Regions from separate parts of the Streptomyces sp. NPDC040545 genome, predicted to be linked through region 2. Evidence: riboswitches for the same ligand, from Rfam matches in the RefSeq annotation. Region 2 holds a riboswitch; the other holds the start of a gene.
The links. Region 2 has a riboswitch for glycine ahead of gcvP (aminomethyl-transferring glycine dehydrogenase). Riboswitches for the same ligand answer to the same signal wherever they lie in the genome.

Region 1: another riboswitch for glycine. It lies ahead of gcvT (glycine cleavage system aminomethyltransferase GcvT); the one in region 2 lies ahead of gcvP (aminomethyl-transferring glycine dehydrogenase).

What each region holds. Positions count from the first base shown of each region.
Region 1 is NZ_JBVIWA010000001.1:944,722-959,776, forward strand. It holds gene ACZ573_RS04515 (AMIN-like domain-containing (lipo)protein) at 1-183, opposite strand, end outside; gene ACZ573_RS04520 (L-serine ammonia-lyase) at 347-1,729, opposite strand; gene glyA (serine hydroxymethyltransferase) at 2,068-3,324, opposite strand; gene gcvH (glycine cleavage system protein GcvH) at 3,342-3,725, opposite strand; gene gcvT (glycine cleavage system aminomethyltransferase GcvT) at 3,827-4,942, opposite strand; glycine riboswitch at 5,118-5,221, opposite strand; gene ACZ573_RS04540 (AAA family ATPase) at 5,428-6,084, shown strand; gene ACZ573_RS04545 (enhanced serine sensitivity protein SseB) at 6,236-6,970, shown strand; gene ACZ573_RS04550 (enhanced serine sensitivity protein SseB C-terminal domain-containing protein) at 7,065-7,805, shown strand; gene ACZ573_RS04555 (ABC transporter permease) at 8,225-9,220, shown strand; gene ACZ573_RS04560 (ABC transporter substrate-binding protein) at 9,299-11,047, shown strand; gene ACZ573_RS04565 (ABC transporter permease) at 11,200-12,207, shown strand; gene ACZ573_RS04570 (ABC transporter ATP-binding protein) at 12,291-13,355, shown strand; gene ACZ573_RS04575 (ABC transporter ATP-binding protein) at 13,388-14,464, shown strand; gene ACZ573_RS04580 (trimeric intracellular cation channel family protein) at 14,617-15,055, shown strand, end outside.
Region 2 is NZ_JBVIWA010000021.1:3,312-18,366, reverse strand. It holds gene ACZ573_RS30990 (hypothetical protein) at 1-62, opposite strand, end outside; gene ACZ573_RS30985 (CPBP family intramembrane glutamic endopeptidase) at 148-987, opposite strand; gene ACZ573_RS30980 (glutamate-cysteine ligase family protein) at 1,120-2,652, opposite strand; gene ACZ573_RS30975 (hypothetical protein) at 3,141-3,761, shown strand; gene ACZ573_RS30970 (DUF5999 family protein) at 4,023-4,211, shown strand; gene gcvP (aminomethyl-transferring glycine dehydrogenase) at 4,335-7,229, opposite strand; glycine riboswitch at 7,425-7,523, opposite strand; gene ACZ573_RS30960 (PRC-barrel domain-containing protein) at 7,636-8,001, shown strand; gene ACZ573_RS30955 (DNA polymerase IV) at 7,998-9,470, opposite strand; gene ACZ573_RS30950 (MerR family transcriptional regulator) at 9,514-10,152, opposite strand; gene ACZ573_RS30945 (bifunctional nuclease family protein) at 10,333-10,806, opposite strand; gene ftsR (transcriptional regulator FtsR) at 10,858-11,631, opposite strand; gene ACZ573_RS30935 (FHA domain-containing protein) at 11,651-12,598, opposite strand; gene ACZ573_RS30930 (DUF881 domain-containing protein) at 12,684-13,655, opposite strand; gene ACZ573_RS30925 (small basic family protein) at 13,661-13,993, opposite strand; gene ACZ573_RS30920 (DUF881 domain-containing protein) at 13,990-14,898, opposite strand; gene ACZ573_RS30915 (sugar phosphate nucleotidyltransferase) at 15,009-15,055, opposite strand, start outside.

The DNA.
Region 1 (15,055 bases), on a different contig from region 2:
GATGACGATGCGGTCGTACGTGGGGTGCCCGGCCCAGCGGGCGTTGACGACCAGCGGGGTCGGGGCCTGGGTTGCGGTGGCGAGTGTGGTGGAGGCCGAGGCAGGTGCGGCGAAGGAGAGGCAGGCGGCGAGCAGGGCGCCGGTTGCCAGGGCCACGAACTGCCGGAGACGGGCGTGGATCATGACGTCCCCTCGATTCTCGAGAGACGGGGACCGGTGGCACTACCGAGGACGCCCTCGGGGACCGCGCGGTTCCGCTTCCGCCCGCGTCCGTTCCCGGGATCCGTGGACGGAAAAGAGGGGCCCGGCGCACGCGCCGGGCCCCTCTCGCGTCACGCGGTGCGCGTCAGCACTCGATGACGTTGACCGCGAGGCCGCCGCGGGCGGTCTCCTTGTACTTGACCTTCATGTCGGCGCCGGTCTCCTTCATGGTCTTGATGACCTTGTCGAGGGACACCTTGTGGCTGCCGTCGCCGCGCATCGCCATCCGCGCCGCGGTGACGGCCTTGACCGCCGCCATGCCGTTGCGCTCGATGCAGGGGATCTGCACCAGGCCGCCGACCGGGTCGCAGGTCAGACCGAGGTTGTGCTCCATGCCGATCTCGGCCGCGTTCTCGACCTGCTCCGGGGTGCCGCCGAGGACCTCGGCGAGGGCACCGGCCGCCATCGAGCAGGCGGAGCCCACCTCGCCCTGGCAGCCGACCTCGGCGCCGGAGATCGAGGCGTTCTCCTTGAACAGCATGCCGATCGCGCCGGCGGCGAGGAGGAAGCGGACCACGCCGTCCTCGTCCGCGCCCGGCACGAAGTTCATGTAGTAGTGGAGCACGGCGGGCAGGACGCCCGCGGCGCCGTTGGTCGGCGCGGTCACGACCCGGCCGCCGGCCGCGTTCTCCTCGTTGACCGCCATCGCGTAGATCGTCGCCCACTCGCTGCGGTGCAGCATCGGGTCGCCCTCGGTGCGCAGCTGGCGCGCCGTGGCGGCGGCCCGGCGCTTGACCCGCAGACCGCCCGGGAGGATGCCCTCACGGGACATGCCGCGCGAGACGCAGGACTGCATGACGCGCCAGATCTCCAGGAGGCCCTCGCGGATCTCCTCCTCCGTGCGCCAGGCCTTCTCGTTCTCCAGCATCAGCGAGGAGATCGACAGGCCGGTCTCGTTCGCCAGGCGCAGCATCTCGTCGCCGGAGCGGAAGGGATACTTCAGCACCGTGTCGTCGAGCTTGATCCGGTCCTCGCCGACCGCGTCCTCGTCCACGACGAAGCCGCCGCCGACCGAGTAGTAGGTCTTCTCCAGCAGCGGGGTGCCGGCGCTGTCGTACGCGAAGAGCGTCATGCCGTTCGCGTGGTACGGCAGGGAGCGCCGGCGGTGCAGGATCAGCTGGTTCGGCTCGTCGAAGGCGATCTCGTGGACATCGCCTATCTCCGCGCCCAGCAGCCGCAGCCGGCCGCTCTTGCGGATGCGCTCGACCTCGTCGTCGGCGGTCTCGACGTTCACCGTGCGGGGGGAGTGGCCCTCCAGACCGAGCAGCACCGCCTTGGGGGTGCCGTGACCGTGGCCGGTCGCGCCGAGGGATCCGAAGAGCTCGGCCCGGACGGAGGTGGTCTGGGCCAGCACGCCGTCCTTCTTCAGCCGCGTCACGAACATGCGCGCGGCCCGCATCGGACCGACCGTGTGGGAGGAGGAGGGACCGATACCGATGGAGAAGAGATCGAAGACGGAGATGGCCACGGTGGCGGACTCCCTTGTCTGCTCGTGGGGTGGGAGGGGGCAGGAGAGGAGAAGTGGATTATTCGGATTTTGTCCGGTAGACGAGCTTAACGCGGCGAAGTGAACGTCCCGGCTGCCGGACGAGGTGGGAAGGATTACGCGGACAGGTCGGCCGGGTGTCCGGGGCCGTGGGCCGGTGCGGGCCGCGGGGCGCCGTGGCCGCCGTGAGTCGCAGGGGCGGGGGCGGGGGCGGGCGCCCGCCGCGACGGGGGGAGGGGGTGTCGGGCCCCGGTCATGAGGAGGGCCCGGCCTGTGCGGGAACAAGGCCGGGCCCTCCGTGGCCGTCGGCCGGACGCCGGTTAGAGCGTCGGGTACAGCGGGAACTTCGCGGCCAGCGCGGAGACGCGAGCCTTCAGGGCCTCGCTGTCGTACGCGGGCTTCAGCGCCTGCGCGATGATCTCGGCGACCTCGGTGAAGGCCTCGGCGTCGAAACCGCGGGTGGCCAGGGCCGGCGTACCGATCCGCAGACCCGAGGTGACCATCGGCGGCCGCGGGTCGTTCGGGATGGCGTTGCGGTTGACCGTGATGCCGACCTCGTGGAGGCGGTCCTCGGCCTGCTGACCGTCCAGCTCGGAGTTGCGCAGGTCGACCAGGACCAGGTGCACGTCGGTGCCACCGGTGAGGACGTCCACGCCCACGGCCTTGACGTCGTCCTGGACCAGGCGGGCGGCGAGGATCTTCGCACCCTCCAGGGTGCGCTCCTGGCGCTCCTTGAACTCGGGCGAGGCCGCGACCTTGAAGGAGACCGCCTTGGCCGCGATCACGTGCTCCAGCGGGCCGCCCTGCTGACCCGGGAAGACCGCGGAGTTGATCTTCTTGGCCAGCTCCTGCGTCGACAGGATGACACCGCCGCGCGGACCGCCGAGGGTCTTGTGCGTGGTGGTGGTGACGACGTGGGCGTGCGGCACCGGGTTCGGGTGCAGACCGGCGGCGACCAGGCCGGCGAAGTGTGCCATGTCGACCATCAGGTACGCGCCGACCTCGTCCGCGATGCGGCGGAAGGCGGCGAAGTCCAGCTGGCGCGGGTAGGCGGACCAGCCGGCGACGATCAGCTGCGGCTTGGACTCCTTGGCGAGGCGCTCGACCTCGGCCATGTCCACCTCGCCGGTCTCGTCGACGTGGTACGGGACCACGTTGTAGAGCTTGCCGGAGAAGTTGATCTTCATGCCGTGGGTCAGGTGACCACCGTGGGCCAGGTTGAGACCCATGATCGTGTCGCCCGGCTTCAGCAGCGCGAACATCGCGGCGGCGTTGGCCTGCGCACCGGAGTGCGGCTGGACGTTCGCGGCCTCGGCGCCGAACAGCGCCTTGATGCGGTCGATCGCGATCTGCTCGACGACGTCGACGTGCTCGCAGCCACCGTAGTAACGGCGGCCGGGGTAGCCCTCGGCGTACTTGTTGGTCAGGACCGAGCCCTGGGCCTCCATGACGGCGACCGGAGCGAAGTTCTCCGACGCGATCATTTCCAGGGTGGACTGCTGGCGCGCGAGCTCGGCGTCGACGGCGGCGGCGACGTCCGGGTCGAGCTCGTGCAGAGGGGTGTTGAGAACAGACATCAGGATCCCCTGGGGTGTCAGTTGTCGGAGTGGGTGAGCGCGGCGTACTCCTCGGCGGAGAGCAGGTCGGCCGGCTCCTCCGCGATGCGCACCTTGAACAGCCAGCCACCCTCGAACGGGGCGGTGTTGACGAGCGCCGGGTCGTCCACGACGTCCTGGTTGGACTCGACGACCTCGCCGGTGACGGGGGAGTACAGGTCGCTGACCGACTTGGTCGACTCCAGCTCGCCACAGGTCTCGCCCGCGGTCACCGTGTCGCCGACCTCGGGGAGCTGGGCGTAGACGACGTCACCGAGCGCGTTGGCCGCGAACTCCGTGATGCCGACCGTCGCGACGCCGTCCTCGGCGGTCGACAGCCACTCGTGCTCCTTGCTGTAACGCAGCTGCTGGGGGTTGCTCATGACCTGATTCTCCTGGATGCGGGGGAGTGGATACGAACTGCGGTCTTGGGTACTGAGACGGCGCCGTGCGGGTTCCCGGACGGCGGACGTGGTGCGTGGGGCTACTTCTGCCGCTTGTAGAACGGCAGCGCCACAACCTCGTACGGCTCATGCGTACCGCGAATGTCGACGCCGACGCCGGACGTGCCGGGCGCGGCGTGTGCCGCGTCCACGTACGCCATCGCGATCGGCTTGCCCAGCGTCGGGGACGGGGCGCCGGAGGTGACCTCGCCGATGACCTGACCGTCGGCGACGACCGGGAACCCGGCGCGCGGGACGCGGCGGCCCTCGGCGATCAGACCGACCAGCTTGCGCGGCGGGTTCGTGGCGGCGCGCTCGGCGGCGCCCTCCAGCGCGGCGCGGCCGACGAAGTCGCCCTCCTTCTCGAACTTCACGACCCGGCCCAGGCCCGCGTCGAACGGGGTGAGGGAGGTGGTCAGCTCGTGCCCGTACAGCGGCATGCCCGCTTCCAGGCGCAGGGTGTCGCGGCAGGACAGGCCGGCCGGGACCAGGCCGACGCCCTCGCCGGCCTTGGTCAGCGCCTGCCACAGCTCCACGGCGTGCTCGGGGGCGACGAACAGCTCGAAGCCGTCCTCGCCCGTGTAGCCGGTGCGCGCGATCAGCGCGGGCACGCCGGCGACGGTGCCCGGCAGGCCGGCGTAGTACTTCAGGCCGTCCAGGTCGGCGTCGGTCAGGGACGCCAGGATGCCGGGGGACTCCGGGCCCTGCACGGCGAGCAGCGCGTACGCGTCGCGGTCGTCGCGGACCACGGCGGCGAAGCCGGCGGCGCGCTCGGTGAGGGCGTCCAGGACGACCTGGGCGTTGGAGGCGTTGGCGACGACCATGTACTCGGTCTCGCCGAGGCGGTAGACGATCAGGTCGTCGACGATCCCGCCGTCCTCCTGGCAGATGTGCGTGTAGCGGGCGCGGCCGACGCCGACAGTGGAAATGTTGCCGACCAGCGCGTAGTCCAGGGCCTTGACGGCCTCGGGGCCGGTCAGCGTGATCTCGCCCATGTGGGACAGGTCGAAGAGACCGGCCTTGGTGCGTACGGCGTTGTGCTCGTCGCGCTCGCTGGCGTACCGCAGCGGCATGTCCCAGCCCGCGAAATCGGTCATGGTCGCACCGAGCGAGCGGTGCAGCGCATCGAGGGCGGTCAGGCGGGGGGCAGTGCTCATGGGTGTGGCTCCCGGGTCCCAGGGCATCGACATGACATGACGAGGACGTTCCTCCCCATCTGTCATCGGAACCTGAGAGGTTCGCCGAGAGTTCCGCCGATCAGCAGATCGCCGGTTCTTCTCATCGACTTGCACCTTGGGTGGAGCTGCGCAGCAGCTCGCTTTTCAGATCTGCCTCATCCACGCGGTACGGGGCCTGAGAGATTCAAGGGAGGTTCTTGCTCCTTCGGCGCCCGCGCACGGCCTTGCGGCGTGCCGGGACTCTCCCGCGCGGATTCAAGCGGCCGGTATGCAGTTGGTCCAGATGGCGCACATCATTGCACGCCATGCCCGAGATCGGGCGGCGGGGTCCGAAAGTTCGTACGGCCCTCCGAAGGGCCGGACCGGAACCGGGGCCGCCGGATTACCGTCTCTTTACACTCAGTGGGCAAGGGTCCTGGTGACCCGATTCGGGGGAGGCGAACACTGTGCGGAGATTCGGAGTGGTGACGACGACGGGAACCGTGGAGGCGGTACCCGCGCAGCGCGGCGCGCGCGGGCGCGGCCGGGCGGCCGACACCGGCCTCGGCCTCGTACGCGACCTGCGCGGACCGGCCGGGCGCGCCCCCCGCCGGCTCGGCTTCGCGGACGGGGACATCGTCGTGGTGTCCGGCCTGCCCGGCGGCGGCAAGAGCACGCTGATCAAGCGGGCGGCCGCCGAGGGCGGGGCCGTGGACTCCCAGGACACCCGTGAGCGCTGGGAGCGCCGCATGCCTGCGGCACTGCCGTACGCGGTGTACCGGCCGCTGGTGCGCGCCGCGCACTACTGGGGGCTGTGGCGGATCCTGCGCTCCGGGGCCTCCGTCGTCGTCCACGACTGCGGTACGCAGGCCTGGGTACGCGGCCTGCTCGCGGCCGCCGCGCGCCGCCGGGGCCGGGCGCTGCACCTGCTCCTGCTGGACAGCAGCCCCGAGGAGGCCCTCTCCGGTCAGGCCGCGCGCGGCCGCCGGGTCTCCGCCTACGCCTTCGCCCGCCACCGCGGCGCGGTGACCCGGCTGCTCCGCGACGCCGAAGCGGGCCGGCCGCCCGCGGGCTGCGCCTCGGCGACCCTGCTGGACCGGGCCTCGGCCGCGACGGTTACCCGTATAGCCTTCACCGCCTGACCGGATCAAGCCCCGCCGGCGTTCGGGGCGCGGGGTTCGGGGCGGAGCCCCGGTCTTTTCGGCGCCGGCCGAACCCCGGCGGAGCGGCCGCGCGCGGGGCCGGTACCCTGCGGGGCGACACGCGCGGGAAACAAGACAGAGGCAGGGGCAGATGCAGGGCAGCGGCTGGCCGGGGAATGAGCTGGAGCAGGTGCTCGGAGCGGCACTCGGGCAGCCGGACGCCGGGGGGCGGATCCTGGAGGTCCTCGGGCGCAGCCAGGTCTGGGTCCCCCTGCCGGGCGGGGGCGCCCCGACGACGGCCGGCCTCGACCTGCCCACCATGGACATCGGCGGGGCGGCGTACGTCCCCGTCTACAGCTCCGAGGCCCAGTTCTTCGCCTGCGTCGGCCCCGGCATGGACTTCGCGGTGGCTCCGGCCGTCGAGTTCGCCCGCGGCCTGCCCCCGCAGCTCGGCATCGCCCTCAACCCCGAGGGGGCCGTCGGCGTACCGCTCCCGCCGCCCGCCGTCGCGGAGCTCTGCCGCAGCGGCCGGACCCCGCTCGACGGCCCGGCCACCGGCGGCCGGGTCCGGCTCTTCGAGCCCGACTGGCAGGACGATCCGGTGGATTTCCTCGCCGCCGCCACCGAGGAGTTCCGGGCCACCGGGGTGGTCGCCGCCGCGCACCGCTGCCTCGCCAGCGTCGAGGGCGGGGCGCCCCAGCTGTTCGTCGGTGTCCGCCTGGTGGGATGGGAACCCGAGATGCAGGCCGCGCCGATGGAGGCCCTCGGAAGGGCCCTGACCCGTGTCCCGCCGCCGTGGCCGGTGCAGTTGATCCTGCTGGACGCCGTCCAGGACCCGGTCACGGACTGGATTCGTGAGCGCGTACGCCCCTTCTACCTGCCGTAGGGCCGCTTAAGCTGGTTACATCTCCTGGCCGCACGCGCGACTGCCGGTTCGGAGGACACGCGTGGAGCGACGGGCGGACGAAGAGGGGTTCCGGGTGAGTGCGTCAGGCACGGCCGCGGCCGGGCAGGTCGAGCACATGATGCGCCAGGTGACTCCCGGGCGCTACGAGAGTTACGAGTCACTCCTGCACGCTCTCTCCGAGGGCCGGCTGTGGATGCTGCTCTGGCAGGGGCAGCCGGGCTCCCCGGACGCCCAGTACGGCGGCATGGAGGTCGAGAGCCTCGGCTACGCGCCCTGCGTCACCTCCCCCCAGGAGCTGGCCGCCAGCGGCTGGAACCGGGGCTACGAGGTCGTCACCGGGCGGGACATCGCCCGCGCGCTGTACCCGGACCGCTGGGGCCTGTGGCTCAACCCGCACGCCCAGGGCGGTGGCCTCGGCGTGCCCTGGGCGGACCTGCGCCGGATCGCCACCGGCCTGGACCGGATGCCGGCCGGCCCGCTGCGCCTCTCGGAGCCCGCGATCGAGCTCCCGCAGTTCTACGGCCTGCTGACCCAGCACGCGCACCGCACCCCGGCCGTGCGGTCGCTGCGCCGCGCGTGGGTGCAGCCCGCGCTCGGCTCCCCGTACCTCGCGGTCGGGCTCGACCTGTACGACGCCTCCGCGCCCGCGCTGGAATCCGTACGGGAGATGATGCGGCAGTCGGTCGGGGTGGTCCCCGAGGGCGTCCCGGTGTGCACGGTCGCACTCGGGGACGAGCACGACCCCGTCGCCATGTGGCTGCGCGCGCAGACCCGGCCCTTCTACGACCGTGAAGGCCAGGCGCCGGCGTACTGACCCGTATCCGAATATCGAGACATCCTTCTCGAAGGCCGCACCGATCCCATCGGTGCGGCCTTCGGCATATCCGGTGAATCCGCCCAAGATCCATGCTCGAAAGGGCAGTTGGGCCGGATGTCCGTTCCGTGCAGAACGGGCGGTGTTTCACCGCTCACCAGATCCCGGGGTTCGGATAACGGAAGGTGTAGGCGTAGATCACGGTTGCGCATCACATCCCCGGGGGGTCTGGCGGGCGCTCGAGAGGGCGTTGAAGACTCCACCCCACCGAAGGCCGGTCCATCTCGCGAACACCAGCTCTTCACGTGCACTTCCGGCACATTTCGTGCCAATCGCACCACCAGCGACGCCGATTGAACCAAGCCGCCACAGCGGCGGGCATGGGCCGACCGATGTCGGCCGAGAGGGGTCCCACCACGATGACGGCACCACTGCAGGACACCAGCGCGGCCGAGCCCGCGGCCGTGGCCACCTCCGAGGTTCCGCGCAAGGCGATCGAGGGACGGTCGCTCGGCCGTATCGCGTGGACCAGACTCAAGCGCGACAAGGTGGCGATGGCCGGCGGCATCGTCGTGCTGCTGCTGGTGGTCCTGGCCATGCTCTCGCAGCCGATCCAGTGGATCTTCGGGCTGGACCCGGACGCCCTGCACCAGGACCTCATCGATCCTTCCCTGGCCACCCCCGTGGGCTCCTTCGGCGGCATCAGCTGGGAGCACCCGCTGGGCGTGGAGCCGAAGTTCGGCCGCGACATCGCCACCCGCATCCTGGAAGGCTCCTGGGTCTCCCTGCTGGTCGCCTTCGGATCGACCGTGCTCTCGGTGTTCATCGGCTCCGTCCTGGGCGTCGTCGCCGGGTACTACGGAGGCTGGGCCGACACGGTGATCAGCCGCATGATGGACACCTTCCTCGCCTTCCCGCTGCTGCTCTTCGCGATCTCCATCTCGGCCGCCCTCCAGGGCGGGGCCTTCGGCCTCGAAGGACTGCCGCTGCACATCAGCGTGCTGATCTTCGTGATCGGCTTCTTCAGCTGGCCCTACATCGGACGCATCGTGCGCGGCCAGACCCTCTCGCTGCGTGAGCGGGAGTTCGTCGACGCGGCCCGCAGCCTCGGCGCCCGCGGCCCCTTCATCGTCTTCCGCGAGCTGCTCCCGAACCTGATGGCGCCGATCCTCGTCTACTCCACGCTGCTCATCCCGACCAACATCCTCTTCGAGGCCTCCCTGAGCTTCCTCGGCGTGGGTATCCAGCCGCCGCAGGCCTCATGGGGCGGAATGCTCAGCTCCGCGGTGGCCTACTACAAGGTCGACCCGATGTTCATGGTCGTCCCGGGCATGGCGATCTTCGTCACCGTGCTCGCCTTCAACCTCCTCGGCGACGGCTTGCGCGACGCCCTGGACCCCAAGAGCTCGCGCTGACCCTCCCGTTCCTCGGGCACCCGGCCGAGGCTCCGCCAGTACCCACCATCACTCCGAATCAGGGGGCATCACTCCGCCATGAGAAGCAGGTCGAGAACAGCCGCGGTGCTTGCCGCCGCCATCACCGTCGCCCTCACCGCCTCCGCCTGCAATGGTGGTGACAAGACCGGCGGCGACGACAAGTCGGCGGGCGCCAACGCCGCCGTCAAGGCCGTGGTCAACGCCTCGGACAAGAAGGGCGGGACGGTCGTCTACGAGGCGTCCGACACCCCCGACTCCTTCGACCCCGGCAACACGTACTACGGCTTCGTCTTCAACTTCAGCCGCCTGTACGCCCGTCCGCTGACGACCTTCGCGCCCGCCCCGGGCGCCGAGGGCAACAAGGTGGTCCCGGACCTCGCCGAGAGCCTCGGCGTGCCGAGCGACGGCGGCGCGACCTGGACGTACAAGCTGCGCAAGGGCGTCAAGTACAGCGACGGCTCGGCGGTCACCTCCAAGGACGTCAAGTACGCGGTCGAGCGCAGCAACTTCGCGCGTGACGTGCACTCCAACGGCCCGAACTACCTCGCGCAGTACCTCAAGAACAACGAGACCCCGTACGAGGGCCCGTACAAGGACAAGTCCGACACCGGACTGCAGTCCATCGAGACCCCCGACGACCAGACGATCATCTTCAAGCTGAAGCAGCCCTTCGCCGAGTTCGACTACCTGCTGGCGAACCCGCAGTCGGCCCCCGTGCCGAAGGCCAAGGACAACGGCGCGGACTATGTGAAGAACATCGTCTCCTCGGGCTCGTACATGTTCGAGAGCTACGAGCACGACAAGCAGGCCGTCCTGGTCCGCAACCCCAACTGGGACGCCTCCACGGACCCGCTGCGCAAGCAGCTCCCGGAGAAGATCGTCGTCAAGCTGAAGGTCAACCAGGAGACGATCGACTCCAACCTGAAGGCCGGCAACACCCACATCGACATCGTCGGTAACGGTGTGGCCCAGCAGACCCAGACCGAGCTGCTGACCTCGAAGGACCCCAACACCGACAACGCCGAGGGTGGTCGCCTGGTCTACATGGCGATGAACACCAAGGTGGCGCCCTTCGACAACGTCGAGTGCCGCAAGGCGGTCCAGTACGCGATCGACAAGGTGTCGGTGCAGACCGCCTTCGGCGGCCCCATCCGCGGCGCCATCGCCAGCACCGTCCTGCCGACCGACATCCCCGGTCACGTGGACTTCAACACCTACAAGACCCCGGACGACAAGGGTGACGAGGCCAAGGCCAAGGCCGCGCTGACCGCCTGCGGTCAGCCGAACGGCTTCGAGACCACCATCACCGCGCGCAACGACCGCGCCGGCGAGGTCGACATGGCCACGGCCATCCAGGCGTCCCTGAAGAAGATCGGGATCACGGTCAAGATCCAGCAGTTCCCGGCCGGCAAGTACTTCAGCGACTACGCGGGCGTCCCGAAGTTCACCGAGGACAACAAGATCGGCCTCATGATGATGCAGTGGGGCGCCGACTGGCCGAGCGGCTTCGGCTTCCTCCAGCAGGTCGTCCACGGTGACGCGATCAGCAAGACGGGCAACACCAACCTGTCGCAGCTGAACGACCCCGAGATCAACAAGATGCTGAACGACAACATCGCCAACACCGACTCCGCCGCCCGCGAGAAGGTCTACGGCGAGATCGACAAGAAGGTCATGGACCAGGCGGTCATCGTGCCCCTGACCTACTTCAAGGTCCTGCACTACCGCTCGCCCAAGCTCACCAACGTGGTCTCCAACCCGGCGTGGAGCGGTCAGTACGACTACCTCAACATCGGCCTGAAGTAACCCCGGACGTCAAGTCCTCAGGCAGTTCGACCCTCTCAGCCAGATCTGCCAGAACCGTGGAAGGCAGGTGAAGGCAGCAGTGCGCGCGCCGGTCCGTCCCGCGCCCCCGACCGGGGTGCGGGGCGGACCGGCGGACGCCGAAGCCGACCCCCGTGTTTGTGTACATCGTCCGGCGGCTGTTCGCCGCGGTGTTCCTGCTGCTAGTTGTCAGCGCGATCACCTTCGCGATCTTCTTCCTGCTGCCCCGGCTGGCCGGCGGCACGGCCGACTCGCTGGCCACCCAGTACGTGGGCAAGAACCCCTCGCCCGAGTCCATCGCCGCGGTCAAGAAGAACCTCGGTTTCGACCAGCCCCTGTACGCGCAGTACTGGGACTTCCTGCGGGGCATCTTCGCGGGCCGCGAGTTCAACTACGGCCCCGACCCCTCGCAGTGCAGCGCCCCCTGCCTCGGCTACTCCTTCAAGGACCACGTCGAGGTCTGGCCCGACATCGTCAACCGGCTCCCCATCACCGCCTCCCTCACCCTGGGAGCGGCCGTCATCTGGCTGATCACCGGTGTGACCACGGGCGTGGTCTCGGCCCTGCGGCCGGGCTCGCTCTTCGACCGGCTCGCGATGGGCGTGGCCCTCGCCGGCGTCTCGCTGCCGATGTTCTTCACCGGCACGCTCTCGCTGGCCGTCTTCGTCTTCAACTGGCCCGTGTTCACCAATGTGTACGTGGACTTCTCCGAGGATCCGGCCGCCTGGTTCCAGGGGCTGGTCCTGCCCTGGAGCACACTGGCCTTCCTCTACTCCGCGCTCTACGCCCGGCTCACCCGGGCCGGAATGCTGGAAACCATGAGTGAGGACTACATCCGCACCGCGCGCGCCAAGGGCCTGCGCGAACGGGTGGTCATCACCCGCCACGGGCTGCGCTCCGCGCTGACCCCGATCGTGACCATCTTCGGCATGGACTTCGGGCTGCTCCTCGGCGGCGCCATCGTCACCGAGACGGTCTTCTCGTACCACGGCATCGGTGAGTACGCGTATCACGCCATCGCGGTGAACGACCTGCCGAAGATCCTCGGGGTGACCCTCTTCGCCGGAGCCTTCATCGTGCTGTGCAACCTGGTGGTGGACCTCGTCTACGCCATCATCGACCCGAGGGTGAGGCTGTCGTGACCGATCCGACTCCGAAGGGGAACGAGGCCGGCGCGTCCGCCGCCGCCGACGGTGCCGGGCACACCGCCACCGCCACGGCGCTCGTGGCGGGACCGGGCGACGGCCCTCCCTCCGAGGCCTTCCTCGACGTACGCGACCTCAAGGTCCACTTCCCCACCGACGACGGCGTCGTCAAGTCCGTCGACGGGCTCTCCTTCCAGCTGGAGAAGGGCCAGACCCTCGGCATCGTGGGCGAGTCCGGCTCCGGCAAGTCGGTCACCTCGCTGGCCGTCATGGGCCTGCACCGGGCGGGCAACGCCGACCGCTCCAACGTGGAGATGTCGGGCGAGATCTGGCTCGGCGGCAAGGAACTGCTGTCCGCCGATCCCGAGGAAGTGCGCCGGCTGCGGGGCCGCGACATGGCGATGATCTTCCAGGATCCGCTGAGCGCGCTGCACCCGTACTACACGATCGGCGCCCAGATCGTGGAGGCGTACCGCGTCCACAACGACGTGGACAAGAAGACGGCGCGCAAGCGGGCCGTCGAGATGCTCGACCGGGTGGGCATCCCCGAGCCGGGCAAGCGCGTGAACGACTATCCGCACCAGTTCTCCGGCGGCATGCGCCAGCGCGCGATGATCGCGATGTCGCTGGTCAACAACCCCGACCTGCTGATCGCGGACGAGCCGACCACGGCCCTGGACGTCACCGTGCAGGCGCAGATCCTGGACCTGATCCGCGATCTGCAGAAGGAGTTCGGCTCCGCCGTCATCATGATCACGCACGACCTCGGCGTGGTCGCGGAGATGGCCGACGAGATCCTCGTGATGTACGGCGGCCGGTGCGTCGAGCGGGGCACCGCCGAGAAGGTCTTCTACGAGCCCCGCCACCCCTACACCTGGGGCCTGCTGGGCTCGATGCCGCGCATCGACCGCGAGCAGAGCGAGCGCCTCATCCCGGTCAAGGGCTCCCCGCCCAGCCTCATCAACATCCCCGACGGCTGCGCCTTCAACCCGCGCTGCCCGTACGCCGACGTGCCCAAGGGCAACGTGACGCGTACGGTCCGGCCCGAGCTCACCGAGGACGACAGCCGCCACTGGTCCGCCTGCCACATGTCGCAGGACGAGCGGACCCGGATCTGGACCGAAGAGATTGCGCCGAAGCTGTGACCGAGACGCCTGACACGAAGAAGCCGGAATCGGTGGTCATTCCCGCGCAGGCCAAGGACTCCCCCGAGGTCCTGCTCAAGGTCACCGGCCTGACGAAGCACTTCCCGATCACCAAGGGGCTGATCCGGCGCCAGGTGGGCGCGGTCAAGGCCGTCGACGGCCTCGACTTCGACGTCCGGCGCGGGGAGACCCTCGGCATCGTCGGCGAGTCCGGCTGCGGGAAGTCGACCATGGGCCGGCTGATCACGCGGCTGCTGGAGCCGACCGGCGGCTCCATCGAGTTCGAGGGCAAGGACATCACGCACCTCGGGGTGTCGGGCATGCGCCCGCTGCGCCGGGACGTGCAGATGATCTTCCAGGACCCGTACGGCTCGCTGAACCCCCGCCACACGGTGGGCACCATCGTCAGCGCGCCGTTCAAGCTCCAGAAGGTCACCCCGGAGGGCGGGCTCAAAGCGGAGGTCCAGCGGCTGCTCTCGCTCGTGGGCCTCAACCCCGAGCACTACAACCGTTACCCGCACGAGTTCTCCGGCGGCCAGCGCCAGCGCATCGGCATCGCGCGGGCTCTCGCCCTGAAGCCGAAGCTGGTGGTCGCGGACGAGCCCGTCTCGGCGCTGGACGTGTCGATCCAGGCCCAGGTGGTCAACCTGCTGGACGACCTTCAGGACGAGCTCGGCCTCACCTACGTGATCATCGCGCACGACCTGTCGGTCATCCGGCACGTCTCGGACCGCATCGCCGTGATGTACCTCGGCAAGATGGTCGAGCTGGCCGACAACAAGGGGCTGTACGGGGCGCCCATGCACCCCTACACCAATGCCCTGATGTCGGCCGTGCCCGTGCCCGATCCGAGGCGGCGCGGCGCCAAGAGCGGCCGCATCCTGCTCAAGGGCGACGTCCCGTCGCCGATCTCGCCGCCGAGCGGCTGCCGCTTCCACACCCGGTGCTGGAAGGCCACGCAGATCTGCGCGACGCAGGAGCCGCCGCTGCTGGCGCTGAAGCCGGGCCACCAGGTGGCCTGCCACCACCCGGAGAACGCCCCCGACCAGGCACCGGGCGACCAGCCCCTGCCGGGCGCGGCGGACGCGGTGGCCAAGGCCACGGACTGACGAGAACGCCGGCGGGGCCGCGCTGCTCCAGCCCCGCCGGCGTTCGAGGCGCGGGGGTTCGGGGGCAGCGCCCCCGCAACGGCGCCGCACGGCACGCCGGCGTCGGCGGAGCCCCGCGTTCTGCCGAGCCCGCCGCAGGTGACAATGGCCCGGTGCTCCACGATCTCTTCCCGCCCGGGATCCAGCATGCCCTGGACCTCGCCGGCATCTTCGTCTTCGCCACCGCAGGCGCCCTGCTCGCCGTACGCAAGAACTTCGACGTCTTCGGCATCGTCGTCCTCGCGCTGGTCACGGCCCTGGGCGGCGGTCTCTTCCGGGACCTCGTCATCGGCGCCGTGCCGCCCGCCGCCTTCGGTGAGCTCAGCTTCTTCGTGACCCCGCTGATCGCCGCCGCGATCGTCTACTTCCTGCACCCCGAGGTCCAGCGGATCAACCGCGCCATCAACGTCTTCGACGCGGCCGGCCTCGGGCTGTTCTGCGTCACGGGTACGACCAAGGCCTACGAGTTCGGACTCGGCCTCACCGCCTCCGCGGCGCTCGGCGTGACCACGGCCGTCGGCGGCGGCGTCGTGCGCGACGTGCTGGTCAACG
Region 2 (15,055 bases):
AGGCCGGTGACCACGGGCACGAGGAAGGGCGCGAACGGTACCAGTGTGTCCACAACAGCCACCGGGCGCGCCTCCTCACTCGCCCCAGGGTCGCACCGCTGCGGCGTCCGCCCCCGCCCGGAAGGTCCGATCGGGTGGGGCCCCGGGTCACGGCGTCGGCAGCCAGCCCACCTTGCCCGCGAGCAGGGCGTACCCGCCGAAGGCCACGATGTCGAGGAGCGCGTGCGCGACGACGAGCGGTCCCACCCGGCCCCAGCGCCGGTAGGCGAGGACGAAGACGACGCCCATCACCACGTTGCCGATGAAGCCGCCGATGCCCTGGTAGAGGTGGTACGAGCCGCGCAGCACCGAACTGGCCAGCAGCGCGGCCATCGGCGACCAGCCCAGCTGGCCGAGCCGGCGCAGCAGGTAGGCCAGCACGATGACCTCCTCCACCACGGCGTTCTGCAGCGCGGAGAGGATCAGTACGGGGAACTTCCACCAGACGTCGGGGAGCGCCTCCGGCACCACCGTGAGGTTGAAGCCGGTGGCCCGGGCGCCCAGGTAGAAGGCCAGCCCGGCGCTGCCGATGCCGGCCGCGACGAGGGCGCCCCGGCCCAGGTCCCACCAGGGCCGGGTGCGGTCGAAGCCCAGCACCCGGAGCCCGGGGGCGCCTTCGCGGGTCAGCAGGTGCGCCACCAGCAGTACGGGTACCAGGGCGCTCGCGATGCCGAACAGCTGCCAGGCGAGGTCCAGCCAGGGCCGGCCCGGGGCGTAGGAGCCGTTGAGCGTGGCCGCCTGGTCCTTGAGACCGCCGGGCTTGGTGAGCGAGCCGATGAAGCTGATCAGCGCCGAGACCCCGCTCGCGCCCAGCGACAGCGCGAGGACGAGCAGCGTCTCGGTGCGCAGCAGGCTCCGCCGCCCGTCCTCGTCCCGTTCCACGAACACCGGCTCCGGCTCCGTCCGCACGCCCGACTCCGTCCTGCCATCCCGTTGCGACCACCCCATACTGCCTCCTCACCGGACCGGGAGGATCACTGCGGGGCTCGCACCGGGATCACCGGACGGCGGCGGACGGCGGACAGCGGATAAACGGACGGCGGACAAACGGACGGACGGCGGCGCGGGGCCCGCGGCCGGTCAGCGCACGACGGGCGCCGGGACGCTCACCTCCTCCGTCAGTCCGACCGGCCAGGTGTGCACCGGGTCGCCCTTGTGCATCAGCTCGGTGTACCGCCGGGTCGTCGCGGCCAGCGCCTCGTCCCGCTCCAGTCCGGCGGCGAGCGCCCGGTGGTAGGTGTCCACCTGCCAGGTCGCCCCGTTCACCCGGCGCCGGCAGCGCTCCTCGATGATGCCGAGGTAGTGGTCCCGGTCCGCGGGCTCGATGCCCCAGGCGTCCAGCCCCGCCGCCGCCATCGGCAGCAGCTCGTCCAGGACCAGCCGTACGGCGGGCACGCTCGCGAGCCCCCCGGCCCGGCCCCGGCGCGGCCACCGCAGCCGCGCGTCGATCCCGTACCGGCAGGCCGCGTCGAAGTTCGCCTCCGCCTCGGCGAAGGGCAGCCGGGTCCACACCGGGCGCGGTTCGTCCGCGAGGGTGCGTACGAGTCCGTAGTAGAAGGCGGCGTTGGCGACGACGTCGGCGACCGTCGGTCCGGCCGGCAGCACCCGGTTCTCCACCCGCAGGTGCGGCACCCCGTCGGCGACCCCGTACACGGGCCGGTTCCACCGGTAGACGGTGCCGTTGTGCAGGACCAGCTCCTGCAGTCCCGGTACCCCGCCCTCGGCGAGCACCCGCAGCGGCTCCTCCTCGTCGCAGATCGGCAACAGGGCGGGGAAGTAGCGGACGTTCTCGGCGAAGAGCTCGTACGCCGAGTCCACCCACCGCTCCCCGAACCAGGTGCGCGGCCGCACGCCCTGGGCCTGGAGCTCGGGCGGCCGGGTGTCGGTGGCCTGCGTGAACAGCGGCGGCCGCGACTCCCGCCACAGCTCACGCCCGAACAGGAAGGGCGAGTTGGCGCCGACGGCTATCTGCACCGCGGCCACGGCCTGCGCCGCGTTCCACACCGCCGAGAAGCGGGCCGGGGTCACCTGCAGATGCAGCTGTACGGAGGTGCAGGCGGCCTCCGGCACGATCGACCCGGAGGTCCAGATCAGCCGTTCGACGCCGTCGATGTCGAGCGTGAAGTCCTCCCCGCGCATCATCAGGATCTGCTCGTTGAGCAGCGAGTAGCGGTCCACCGCCGAAAGGTTCGCGGTGACCAGGTCCGCGCGGGAGATCGTCGGCAGAATACCGATCATCACCACGCCGGCGTCGATCTCCGCGGCCTGCCGGTGGGCATAGCCCAGCCCTGCGCTGAGTTCCTCGGCGAGCTGGTCGAAAACCCGGCCGCCGAGCCGGTGCGGAAGGACGTTCACCTCCAGATTGAACATTCCGAGCTCGGTCTGGAAATCGGGGCTCGCAATCCGCTCCAGCACCTGTGCATTCAGCATTCTCGGCAACCCGTCGGCACCCGCGAGATTCAGCTCGATCTCCAGTCCCATCATGTTCTTCGGGCGATCGAACCTCTTCTCCTCCAGGAGCCGCTCCAGTCCCTCCAGACACTCGTGAAGCTTCCTTCGATACCGCTGCCGATCGGACAGGTCGAATCCGCCTGCCACGACCTTCTCCCCCATCGAAGCGTCCCTCCTCGAGTGGGCCTGGCCCGGAACAACCCAGGCTCGCGTTACGGTCGATGATGCCCCGGCAGCGTGATCCATAACGCGCGGGGGGCGTGCGTGACGAGGAGCGCGCGCCGGTTTGGCCGAAGGGCGCTTCGGCACATTCACGTGGCAAGTCGCGGTATGCAAATTCCGCTTAGACTTTGCCTCGTTCGGATAACCGACGCTTTCCAGCCGAGCCCCCGTCCGGTAACCTCCGAGGTCAGCGCGACATGTTCGCGTGCATGCGGCATGAATGCCATGTCAGCGGGTCCGGTAAGCGCCTTGCCGGCAATAGGCGGGACAGCTAGCCGAAACACTGCGTGAACACATGTCGTATAAACTCCGCAAACGAGGCAGAGAGTTGGCGCGCGGCCATTGCCCCTCGGCCCCCCTCTGGCCCCAGAATGCGAGTCCGCACCTGCCCCCGTTCCACCGGTCTCCCAAGTGAGAGGCGACCCACCATGCCGCTGCATGTCCCTCCGGCTCCCGCGCCCGCCCTGCGCAGCGTCCTCGCGGCACTCGGTTCCCCCACCGCCGTCCACGAGGCGCACACCCCGGCCCTGCGCGCGAACCAGGGGCCGCTCACCCCCGAACTCCCGCTTCCGGTCCACGTCCTCGACCGGCTGGGCATGTCCAACCTCGCGGCCGGCGGCAGGCCGCCGCGCAGCCGGCTCACGGGCTGGCGGTTCCTGATCCGCAGCGGGGACCGCTACATCGCGGCGGCCGACACCCGGCTGACCGCCGACGGCTGGGTCTTCTCCCATTTCTTCGAGGGCCCCTATGTCGCGGCCACCGAACGCGCCCTGCGCCAGGCGGAATCCCTCACCACCGGCTACCAGCCCCGGCTGCTGTCGGTCCCGGAGCTCTACATGCTGACCCTGTGGCTGCACGGGGCGGTGGGCGCGGACGCCGCCGCCGGGCTGCCGGCCGGCGAGGACCTGCTGGTGCCCCTGGCCCCGGCCCCGCCCGGCATCGCCGCGTACCGGCCGCATCCGGTCTCCGAGCTGCTGCCCGTACTGACCCGCCGGCTGACCCCGGCGCCGACGGCGGCGCCCCCCTCCCTGGCCGCGCCCGCCGCCTGACCCGAATCACCCACTCGGCCTAGTCCACCCGGGCCAGTCGCGAACCATCCGAAATGACAGGGGAGTTGACCTGAACCGCCCGCACGAGTGATGCGTCATCAATCTGTGAGGACAGCTGCCGGGAAATACCTGCGAAGCGGCTGTCATGGGGGAAGACTGATGACACGCTCCCCGCGGGTGCGGGGATGACCCAGGGGGACGGCCATGAATCACGCATCGAGCCGTAGCACACAGACCACACCGCAGCGAAAGAACGCATCCATGTGCCAGCACCAGCCAGCCTGCCCGTCAGCCGAATCCGCCGACCGGGAGGCCGCACGCCCGGTGGCCAACCACCCGGAGCAGGGCTGGAGCCTGCTGTGCAATGGTGTCCTGCTCTTCGAGGACACCGGTGAACTGCTGCCGGACGGCCAGATCATCGCCCCGCACCGCCCGCTCGCGGCGGCCTAGGCGATCGAGCTGTCCGGCCGGCCGTGACGAACGGCGAAGGGGCCGGTCCGGGAGAGTCTCCCGGACCGGCCCCTTGTTCATGTCGTACGACCGTCATACGGCGCCCGTACGACGCGGAACACCTCAGGCGTCGTACTCGTCCAGCGGCGGGCAGGAGCACACCAGGTTCCGGTCACCGAACGCACCGTCGATGCGGCGCACCGGCGGCCAGTACTTCTCGGCGGCAGAGACCCCGCCCGGGAAGACGGCCTCGTCGCGGGTGTACGGGTGGTTCCACTCGCCGCCCAGCGCCGCCGCGGTGTGCGGGGAGTTCGCCAGCGGGTTGTCGTCCACCGGCCACTCGCCGCCCGCGACCCGCTCGATCTCGCCGCGGATGGCGATCATCGCGTCGCAGAAGCGGTCGATCTCGGCGAGGTCCTCGGACTCCGTCGGCTCGATCATCAGCGTGCCTGCGACCGGGAAGGACATGGTCGGCGCGTGGAAGCCGTAGTCGATCAGGCGCTTGGCGATGTCGTCCACGCTCACGCCCGTGGCCTTCGACAGCGGCCGCAGGTCGATGATGCACTCGTGCGCGACCAGGTTGCCCGGGCCGGTGTAGAGCACCGGGTAGTGCGGCTCCAGGCGCTTGGCGATGTAGTTGGCGCCGAGCACCGCCACCTGGGTGGCGCGCTTGAGGCCCTCGCCGCCCATCAGGCGCACGTACGACCACGAGATCGGCAGGATGCCCGCCGAACCCCACGGAGCGGCCGAGATCGGGCCGACGCCCGTCTCCGGGCCCGCGGTCGGCTGGAGCGGGTGGTTCGGCAGGTACGGGGCCAGGTGGGCCCGGACACCGACCGGGCCGACGCCCGGACCGCCGCCGCCGTGCGGGATGCAGAAGGTCTTGTGCAGGTTCAGGTGCGAGACGTCGCCGCCGAAGTGACCCGGCTTGGCCAGGCCCACCAGGGCGTTCAGGTTGGCTCCGTCGACGTAGACCTGGCCGCCGGCCTCGTGCACCTGGGCGCAGATGTCGGCGACGTGCTCCTCGAACACACCGTGCGTGGAGGGGTACGTGATCATCAGCACGGCGAGCTCGTCGCGGTGCTGCTCGATCTTGGCGCGCAGGTCGGCCGCGTCCACCTCGCCGTCGTCGGCGGTCTTGACGACGACGACCTTCATGCCGGCCATCACGGCGCTGGCGGCATTGGTGCCGTGCGCGGAGGACGGGATCAGGCAGACGGTGCGCTGCTCGTCGCCGTTGGCCCGGTGGTAGGCGCGGACGGCCAGCAGGCCGGCGAGCTCACCCTGGGAGCCGGCGTTCGGCTGGATGGAGACCTTGTCGTAGCCGGTCACCTCGCAGAGACGTTCCTCCAGCTCGTTGATGAGCGTGAGGTAGCCCTCGGCCTGCTCCACCGGCGCGAAGGGGTGCAGCTGACCGAATTCGGGCCAGGTCACCGGCTCCATCTCGGTGGTCGCGTTGAGCTTCATGGTGCAGGAGCCCAGCGGGATCATGCCGCGGTCCAGCGCGTAGTCCTTGTCCGAGAGCTTGCGCAGGTAGCGCAGCATCGCGGTCTCGGAGCGGTGCTGGTGGAAGACCGGGTGCGTCAGGTACGCGTCCGAGCGCAGCAGGCCCTCGGGCAGCGTGTCGGCCGTGGTCGCGTCCAGCGCCTCGATATTCGCGGCGGAGCCGGGGACACCGAAGGCGGCCCAGACGGCCTCGATGTCGGCGCGCAGGGTGGTCTCGTCGCAGGCGACGGAGACGAGGTCGGCGTCGACCTGGAACAGATTGACCCCGCCCTCGCGGGCAGCGGCGACGACCTCGGCGGCACGGCCCGGCACGCGGGCGGTGATCGTGTCGAAGTACGAGCCGTGCACGATCTCGATCCCGCCGGCCGTCAGACCGGCGGCGAGCAGGGTGGCGTAGCGGTGGGTGCGGCTCGCGATCGTCCGCAGGCCGTCCGGGCCGTGGTAGACGGCGTACATGCCGGCCATGACGGCGAGCAGCACCTGCGCGGTACAGATGTTGCTGGTGGCCTTCTCACGGCGGATGTGCTGCTCACGGGTCTGCAGCGCGAGGCGGTACGCCTTGTTGCCGTCCGCGTCCACGGAGACACCGACGAGGCGGCCGGGCAGGGAGCGGGCGTGCTTGTCCTGGACGGCCATGTAACCGGCGTGCGGTCCGCCGAAGCCCATCGGGACGCCGAAGCGCTGGGTGGTGCCGACGGCGATGTCCGCGCCGAGCGCACCCGGGGAGGTGAGCAGGGTCAGCGCGAGCAGGTCCGCGGCGACTGCGACGACGGCGCCGAGCTCGTGCGCCTGGTCGATGACCGGCTTGATGTCCCGGACGGCACCGGAGGCACCCGGGTACTGGACCAGGACACCGTAGATGCCGCGCTCGGCGACCTCGGCCGGGATGCCGGCGGAGAGGTCGGCGACGACGACCTCGATGCCGATCGGCTCGGCGCGGGTTTCGATGACGGCGATGGTCTGCGGCAGCGCGTCGGCGTCCACCAGGAAGACGTTGCCCTTGGACTTGCCCACGCGTCGCGCCAGGGTCATGGCCTCGGCGGCCGCGGTGCCCTCGTCGAGCAGCGAGGCGCCCGAGGTCGGCAGCCCGGTCAGCTCGGCGACGACCGTCTGGAAGTTCAGGAGCGCTTCGAGGCGGCCCTGGGAGATCTCCGGCTGGTAAGGCGTGTACGCCGTGTACCAGGCCGGGTTCTCCATGACGTTGCGGAGGATCACCGGCGGCGTGAAGGTCCCGTAGTAGCCGAGACCGATCATCGGGGTGAGGACCTGGTTGCGGTCGGCGAGCGAGCGCAGCTCGGCCAGCACCTCGGCCTCGGTACGTGCCTCGGGCAGGTCGAGCGCCTCGGCGGTCTTGATCACATCCGGGACCGCGGCAGCGGTCAGTTCGTCCAGGGAGCCGTAGCCCACCTGGGCGAGCATCTTCGCCTGCGCCTCGGCATCCGGGCCGATGTGGCGCTGTTCGAAGGGGATGCCTCGCTCCAGCTGGGAGAGCGGAATGCGGTTGGCGGTCATGTACGGAGGCCTCCTGGTCGTATGACCTGCGAGGGGCACCACGGCGCGGGCACCCGGACGGCCTCCCCCTCTGTCATCTGCACCTGAGAGTTTCACCGGAATCACGGGGGTCTCCCGAGAGATCCGGCTTTCACCGTCGGTGAGGAGGGGGACCGGCACTGCGCGCCCGGTACCCGCCCTGCTTTCCAGAGTGGCCTCGTCCGTGCGGTACGTATGCCTGAGAGATTCCGGGGAGGATTTGCTCCTTCGGCGCCTCCGTCTTGCTCACTCGGAGGACTCTCCCGCACAGGGTCGACAGCCGTTCACCAGCGTACCAGCGAGGATCTGGCCCCTCCCCGAGTGGCCTCCGCTGCGGATATGCACTTCTGTAGTCATTACGGAGCAGTTGCGACCTTTTGGAGGGACCGTGCAGACCGACATCGATCCGCGCAGCCTGATCGGCCGCAAGGCGTTCGACCGCAATGGCACCAAGATCGGCACGATCGACGAGGTCTACCTCGACGACGCCACGGGCGTCCCGGAGTGGGCCGCGGTCCGGACGGGGCTCTTCAGCCGGGACGCCTTCGTCCCGCTGGAGCCGAGCGAGCTGGTGGGCGACACCCTGCGGGTGCCCTTCGAACGCGCCCTCATCAGGGACGCCCCGGACTTCGGTGTCGGGCGCCACCTCTCCCCCGAACAGGAGCTGCAGCTCTACCACCACTACGGCCTGGACACGACCCTGCCGTCGGACATCAACCGCGACTTCGGCCGCCTGGCGGGCGACGAGAGCTAGGCCGCCCCTTTCGGACTTGGGCCGTCCCCCACCAGCGGCAGCGGATCGGACGGCTCCAGCTCGGGATCGTCCACCCGGAAGGTCCGCACCCGGCCGGGCTCCGATCCGGGCTGCTCGAACCGCACGGTCACCCGCCCGACCCCGCTGCCCTGCACCCATCCGGGGCCGTACACGGCATGCCGTACGTCGCTCCCGGCCGCCCAGCGCCGTTCGGGGGCCTGCTCCGGCTCTCCGGGCGGCCCAGCGGCCTCCTGGGCGCCCTCGGCCGCCGCCTCGGCGGCACCGGCCGCCACCGCAACCCCGCCGGCCCCGTCCGTCCGCTCCGCGCCGTCGGTCCCGTCCGTCCTGTCCGTCCTGTCCGAGCCGCCGGTCCCGGCCGCCCCGTCCGGCTCAGCGGCGAGCGACTGCGCGAACAGGTCCTCCTGCGTGTAGTCCGCCAGCCCGCTCACCCCCACTCCCAGCAGCCGCACCCCACCCGTGGTGTCCACGCCCTCCAGCAGCCGCGCCGCCGCCTCACGCACCACCGCCGGGTCGTCCGTGGGCCCCCGCAGGGTCTCGGACCGGGTCAGCGTGGAGAAGTCGTACCGCCTGACCTTGAGCACGATCGTGCGCCCCGAGTGCCCCGAGTCCCGCAGCCGCTGCACGCACCGGTCGGCGAGCCGCTGCACCTCGCCGCGGATCCGTACCCGGTCGTGCAGGTCCACGTCGAAGGTGTCCTCGACGGACACCGACTTCGCGTCCCGCTCCGCGACCACCGGCCGGTCGTCCAGCCCGAGCGCCATCCGGTACAGCCCGGCACCGGCCGAGCGGCCGACCATCCGGACCAGCTCGTCCTCCCCGGCCTCCGCCAGTTCCCCCACCGTGGTGATCCCGGCCCGGCGCAGGTGCTCGCCCGTGGCCGGCCCCACCCCGGGCAGCGTCCGTACCGACATCGGCGCGAGCAGCTCGCGCTCCGTCCCCGGCTCGATCAGCAGCAGGCCGGCCGGCTTGGCCTCCTCGGAGGCCACCTTGGCCAGCATCTTCGACCCGGCCAGCCCCACCGACCCGCTGAGCCCCGTGGCGGCCCGGATGCCGGCCCGCAGCCGCTCCCCCGTCTCCCGCGCGCTGCGCGAGTCGAAGGCCACCCCGCCCGCCTCCAGGTCCACGAAGGCCTCGTCCAGGCTCAGGGGCTCCACCAGGGGCGACAGTTCCCGGAGCATGGCCATCACCACGTCGCTGACCTGGCGGTAGAGGGTGAAGCGGGGGATCAGGTACGCGCCGTTCGGGCAGAGCCGCCGCGCCTGCCCCATCGGCATCGCGGAGTGCACCCCGAACCGCCTGGCCTCGTACGAGGCCGTGGCGACGACCCCGCGCGGCCCGAGGCCGCCGACGATGACGGCCTTGCCCCGCAGGCTCGGCTTCGACGCCTGCTCCACGGAGGCGTAGAAGGCGTCCATGTCCAGGTGCAGGATGGTCGGCGCGGCTCTCACAGCCCGATGCTGCCCTACGCCACTGACAATCCCCCGGTCCGGGTCAGACGGCCCGGTTGCGGCGGGCGGCCAGCTCGTCCGTCGGGTTGTGCCGCACCAGGGTCTCGCCCGTGTCCACGCGCTCCCCGTGCAGCTGCGACAGCGCGCTCTCGACGTCGCGCCACACCACGCCCACGGCGATGCCGAAGACGCCCTGCCCGCCCTGGAGCAGGCTCACGACCTGGTCCGGCGAGGTGCACTCGTACACGGTGGCACCGTCGCTCATCAGCGTCATCCGTTCGAGGTCCGAGAACCCGCGGTCCTGCAGGTGCTGGACCGCCGTGCGGATGTTCTGCAGCGCCACCCCGGTGTCCAGGAAGCGCTTGACGGTCTTGAGGACCACGACGTCGCGGAAGCTGTAGAGCCGCTGCGTCCCCGCCCCATAGGCGGCCCGCACGCTGGGCTCCACCAGCCCGGTCCGGGCCCAGTAGTCGAGCTGCCGGTAGGTGATGCCGGCCGCGGCGCAGGCCGTCGGCCCGCGGTATCCGATCTGCTCGGGCTCCGGGTCCGCGCCCACCGGTCCGACCGGCGTCGACTCCGGCTGACGGCGCGCGGACCCGACCGCACCGCCGCGCAGCGGGTACGGCCCAGCCTCACTCCGTGCGGGGGTGCCCCCGGTCGTACCGTCGCCCGTGATCCTCACGCCGACCCTCCGTCCTTGACCTGCCCACCTTGAAGGTAGGCAGTCACCAGGGGTGCGTCAACGATCGCCACACTCGGCACGCCGAGTGATAATCACCCTGAGAGTGGTTTCCCGTATCCCTTTAGGGGGAAAGGCTAATCGAATGGCCTGAAGATCCCCGAGGGCGACGCGGCCGACACCTCATTGCGGGCCGGTGCCGAAGTCCTCCGGTGAGATCTGGTCGAGGAACTCGCGGAACTTCTCCACCTCGTCCTCCTGCTCGTCCGGAATGGCGATTCCGGCGTCGTCCAGCACGCCGTCACTGCCGTAGATCGGCGTCCCCGTCCGCAGGGCGAGGGCTATGGCGTCGGAAGGACGCGCACTCACCTCGACCCCGCTGGCGAAGACGAGCTCCGCGTAGAAGACGCCCTCCCGCAGATCCGTGATCCGGACCTCGGTGAGCTCCTCGCCGATCGCCTCCAGCACGTCCTTGAACAGGTCGTGCGTCAGCGGTCGGGCAGGGGCCATCCCCTGCTGCGCGAAGGCAATGGCGGTCGCCTCCCCTGGACCGATCCAGATGGGGAGGTACCGGTCGCCTCCCACTTCACGCAGGAGCACGATCGGTTGGTTGGAGGGCATTTCCACCCGGACACCCACAACGTCGAGCTCGTTCACACAGCAACCCTAGGACCTGCTCGGCAGGTTTGGGTAGTCGGGCCCCCCACCTCAGGGCAGCCGGACCCCGAGAGCGGTCTGTACGAGCGCCTCGTGGAGCCGTACGGAAAGCCCCGCGAGCTCCTTGAGGGTGGCCTCCGCATGAGCCCTGGTCTGCGGGTTGCGGTGTCGGCGCAGCGGTGCCACGACCTGCTCCACCAGCCCCGCCTCGCGGTCCGCGGCGGCCTTCATCGCACGCAGGTGCCGCGGCTCCAGCCCGAAACGGCCCAGGTCGGCCACCAGCCGGGCCACCGTGACCGCCTCGGCGTCGAATCCGCCGTCCGTGCCCTCGGCCAGCAGCCCGTACGACTCCCACTCGACCAGCTGTACCTCGTCCACCCCGGCGGCCGCGAGGAGCTCGGCCCGGCCCACCCGGGCCACGGTGGCCCGTTCCCGTCCCACTTCGCCGTAGACGGCCGCCGGTCCGGCGGGGTCGGCGGAGTCCCCGTGCGCGGTGGGCGCCGGGATGCGGATCTGCTCCCCGCGGGCGAGCGCGTCGAGCTGCTCGCGAATGACCTTCAGCGGCAGGTAGTGGTCACGCTGCAGACGCAGGATCCGAGCGAGCCGCTCCACGTCCTCGGTGCTGAACTTGCGGTATCCCGAAGGTGTGCGCCGGGGCTCGACGAGCCCCTCCGCCTCCAGAAAACGGATCTTCGAGATGGTGACTTCGGGGAACTCGTCACGCAGCGTGGCGAGCACCGTGCCGATGCTCACCAGCCGCCCGGCCGGGCCGGCGGTGCCGGCGGTGCCACTTCGCGGGGCACCGCCGGTCGGGGTACGCAGCATGGAACCTTCCCTAAAAGGGTCAGATGCCCCGCAGGCTCGCGTAGAAGACCAGCCGGTACTTGCCGATCTGCACCTCGTCGCCGTTCTGCAGGGCGACGGAGTCGATCGGTTCACGGTTCACGTACGTGCCGTTGAGGCTGCCGACATCGGCGACGGTGAAGCCACCCTCCTGGCTCCTGCGGAACTCGACATGGCGCCGGGAGACGGTGACGTCGTCCAGGAAGATGTCGCTCTGCGGGTGGCGGCCGGCCGTGGTCAGCTCACCGTCCAGCAGGAAACGGCTCCCGGAGTTGGGACCGCGCCGCACGATGAGCAGAGCGGAACCGGGGGGCAGCGCTTCCACCGCGGCCTGCGCCTCGGGGGACAGCGAGGAGGACGACACGTGCGGTTGTCCCGACACCTCGGCCTCGTAGGCCTCGAGGCCCGAGATCGAGATCGTGGACGTGGTCTCCGAGGCACGCTCCGGCGTCAGACCCGCCCGCAGCGGCGCACCGCAGTTCGAGCAGAACCGACTGGCCGCATCGCTGCGGTGTCCGCACCTGCTGCAAATCTGCTCGGCCGACATGGACGGCTCCTCGCGCCGCGGATGCCCCGCGGATGCATTGGTGGCATACGGGTCGGGGGCAAACCCTCCACCCGCACTTGAGGTTGATGGTTCACCGAAACCTATGCGTCCGGTACCAGCAGGGTCAACAGCCGACGCGCCGGGGGCACCGGAAACCTCACCCGCTCCGGCGACCTCGTCGCGGAAGAGCGGCCGGTCGCCCTGCCCTTCCACATCGCCGTGCCCGGCGCGGTGCCGTGCCGCGCCGCCTTCCTCACGGTTCTTCTTGCCGAACAACTTCTCAAACAACTTCACGGGCGATTCCCCTTGACCTAAACAGACCCGCCCGTGGGGCAGGACGAACTCCGAATGCAGACACCTGCCGACCCGGACATTCTCACAACGTCCGTAACCACCAGACAGTTTCCACCACGCACCGCGACTTCGGTGCGCCGACCCCCCGCAGGCATCAGCCCGCGTGGGACGCTCCACTCATCACTCCGATTCATCACGATGACGACCGAGCGTAGTCAGGCTGCTTCGCAGCCCGCAAGGCATCCACAACGATCTTCGCCGACCGTGTGACGGCGACGGTGGCCTGCTCCTTCTCCAGCGTCTGGACGACACCGCCCGGAATGTTCAGCGCGGGCTCCAGATCCTGGGGCTTGCCGATCACCTTGAACTCATAGGGTTGTGTGATCTTCTTACCGTCGATGGCGACCCCGCCGTTCTCGTCCGAGAAGTACGAGCCCGCCACGATGCGCACACCGTTGATCTGAATCGCCTCGGCCCCGGCCGCCCGCAGCTCCTGAAGCGTGTCCAGCAGCTGGTCGGACTGCACCTGACCCGTGGGATCCGTGATCTTCAGCGTGATGCCGGGCCCCTGGGCTGCCACCGTACCGGCCAGGATGCCGAGTTGGCGTTCCTTCTCGACGGTCTGCCTGCGGGCCTCCTCGGCCTGGTTGGAGCTGTTCTCCAGCTCCTTGCGCTGGTCCTCCAGCTGCTGCTTCTCGTCCTCCAGGCGCTTGGTCCGCCCGTCGAGCTCGTCGAGGATCCGTACGAGGTCCTCCTGGCGGGCTCCGCGCAGCGCGCTGGAGTCGCTGTTGGAGCGGACCTGGATCGCCAGACCCAGCCCCAGGACGAACAGCAGCAGCGCCACGATCAGTTGGGCCCGGCTCACCCGCGGCGGCCACAGCCCGGCCGCGAGCCGCTGCCGGCCGGTCTCCTCGGGCTGCCCCGGCGCCTCCTCGACCGCCTCCGACGGCTCCGGCGGCTGCGAGGGCTGCGCAGGCCGAGGCGGCTGCGGGGGTTCCGAGGACTGCGGAGGCCGCAGGGACTCCGGAGACTCCTGGGGCTCAGGAGACTTCGGAGGCTCGGGAGACTTCCGAGGCTCGGGAGATTTCGAGGACTCGGGAGAATTCGGGGGCTCCGGCGGACGGCCCGCGCCTCCCGGCTCCTCAGGGCTGTCGTTCGTACTCATCGGCCTCACGCCCGGAACACGTGCCGGCGGATGGCCGCGGCGTTGGAGAAGATGCGGATACCGAGGACCACGACCACACCCGTGGACAGCTGCGAGCCGACCCCGAGCTTGTCACCGAGGAAGACGATCAGGGCGGCCACGACCACGTTCGAGAGGAACGACACCACGAAGACCTTGTCCACGAAGATGCCGTCCAGCATCGCGCGGAGGCCGCCGAACACCGCGTCCAGCGCGGCCACCACGGCGATCGGCAGATATGGCTCCACCACGGCCGGCACTTCGGGCCGGACCAGAAGTCCGGCCACCACTCCGGCCAAGAGGCCCAGTACCGCGATCACGATGCACCCTTCTGCTGCTCTGCCGGTGTAGCTGTACGTACGGTCAGACTCGACGCGGCCGGCAGCCGCAGGTCGTCCGCCGGGGACAGGGCGTAACGGATCCCGTAGCTCTCCTGCAGCACGTGCAGGTACTGTCCGTCCGCCGAGTCCTGGAAGGCCGTGCCGAGCCGCTTCTTGTCCCCCACCGCCAGCACTTCGTACGGCGGCACCAGCGGCCTGTTGTCGACCAGTATCGCGTCACCCGCGGCTCTGATCGCCGACAGTTGCGTCAGCCGCTGTCCATTGATGGAGACGGCCTCCGCCCCGGACTGCCAGAGCCCGTTGACGATCTTCTGCATGTCCCGGTCCCGAAGACGGCCGGTGTCCGAGAAACCGGAGCTCTCGCGCGGCTTGCCACCGCCGCCCGACGAGGCGCCCTTCGCGTCGTCCACCACCAGTTTGATCCCCGGCCCGCGGACCTCCGTGGCACCCGCGAGCAGGGCCACGAGCTCGCCCTGACCCCCGCCGGGCTGCTTCAGCGCCGCACGCTGGCGCGCCGCGACATCGGTCCTGAGGCGGTCGACGTCACGCTCCAGGCCGTGCACGCGGTCATCCGCCCGCTCCACCCGGTCGATCAGTTCCTGACGCTCCTTGGCCAGCACCGGCGCCGCTATCCGCGCCTCGGCCGCACCCAGCGTGACGACCATGGCGGTCACGACGAGCCCGGCCGCGAGCCCCAGTTTGGCCTTGAGGGTCCGCGGCAGACCCGCCGTGCCCTCCGCCTCGCGCCGGGCCGAGGCCTCCGCGTAGCCCTCGTCGAGACTGTGGTCCATCACGTGCGTCAGCAGCGACATGGAAGCGTCCGGGCGCGCGGGCACATGAGACGCCGGAGTCCGGTTGTGGGGCGGCTGCGACATGCCGCACATCGTCGCATGTCGGCAGCGCAGTCACCCAATGCGTCCATCCGGTGGGCCGGGCCGGAACTCCCCGTACCCGGACCACCGGACTTCCGCCTACGTCATCGCACGTCCGGCGCTCACTGCCCGGCGCTCTCCACGACGCCCGCCCACTCGTCGAGCAGGG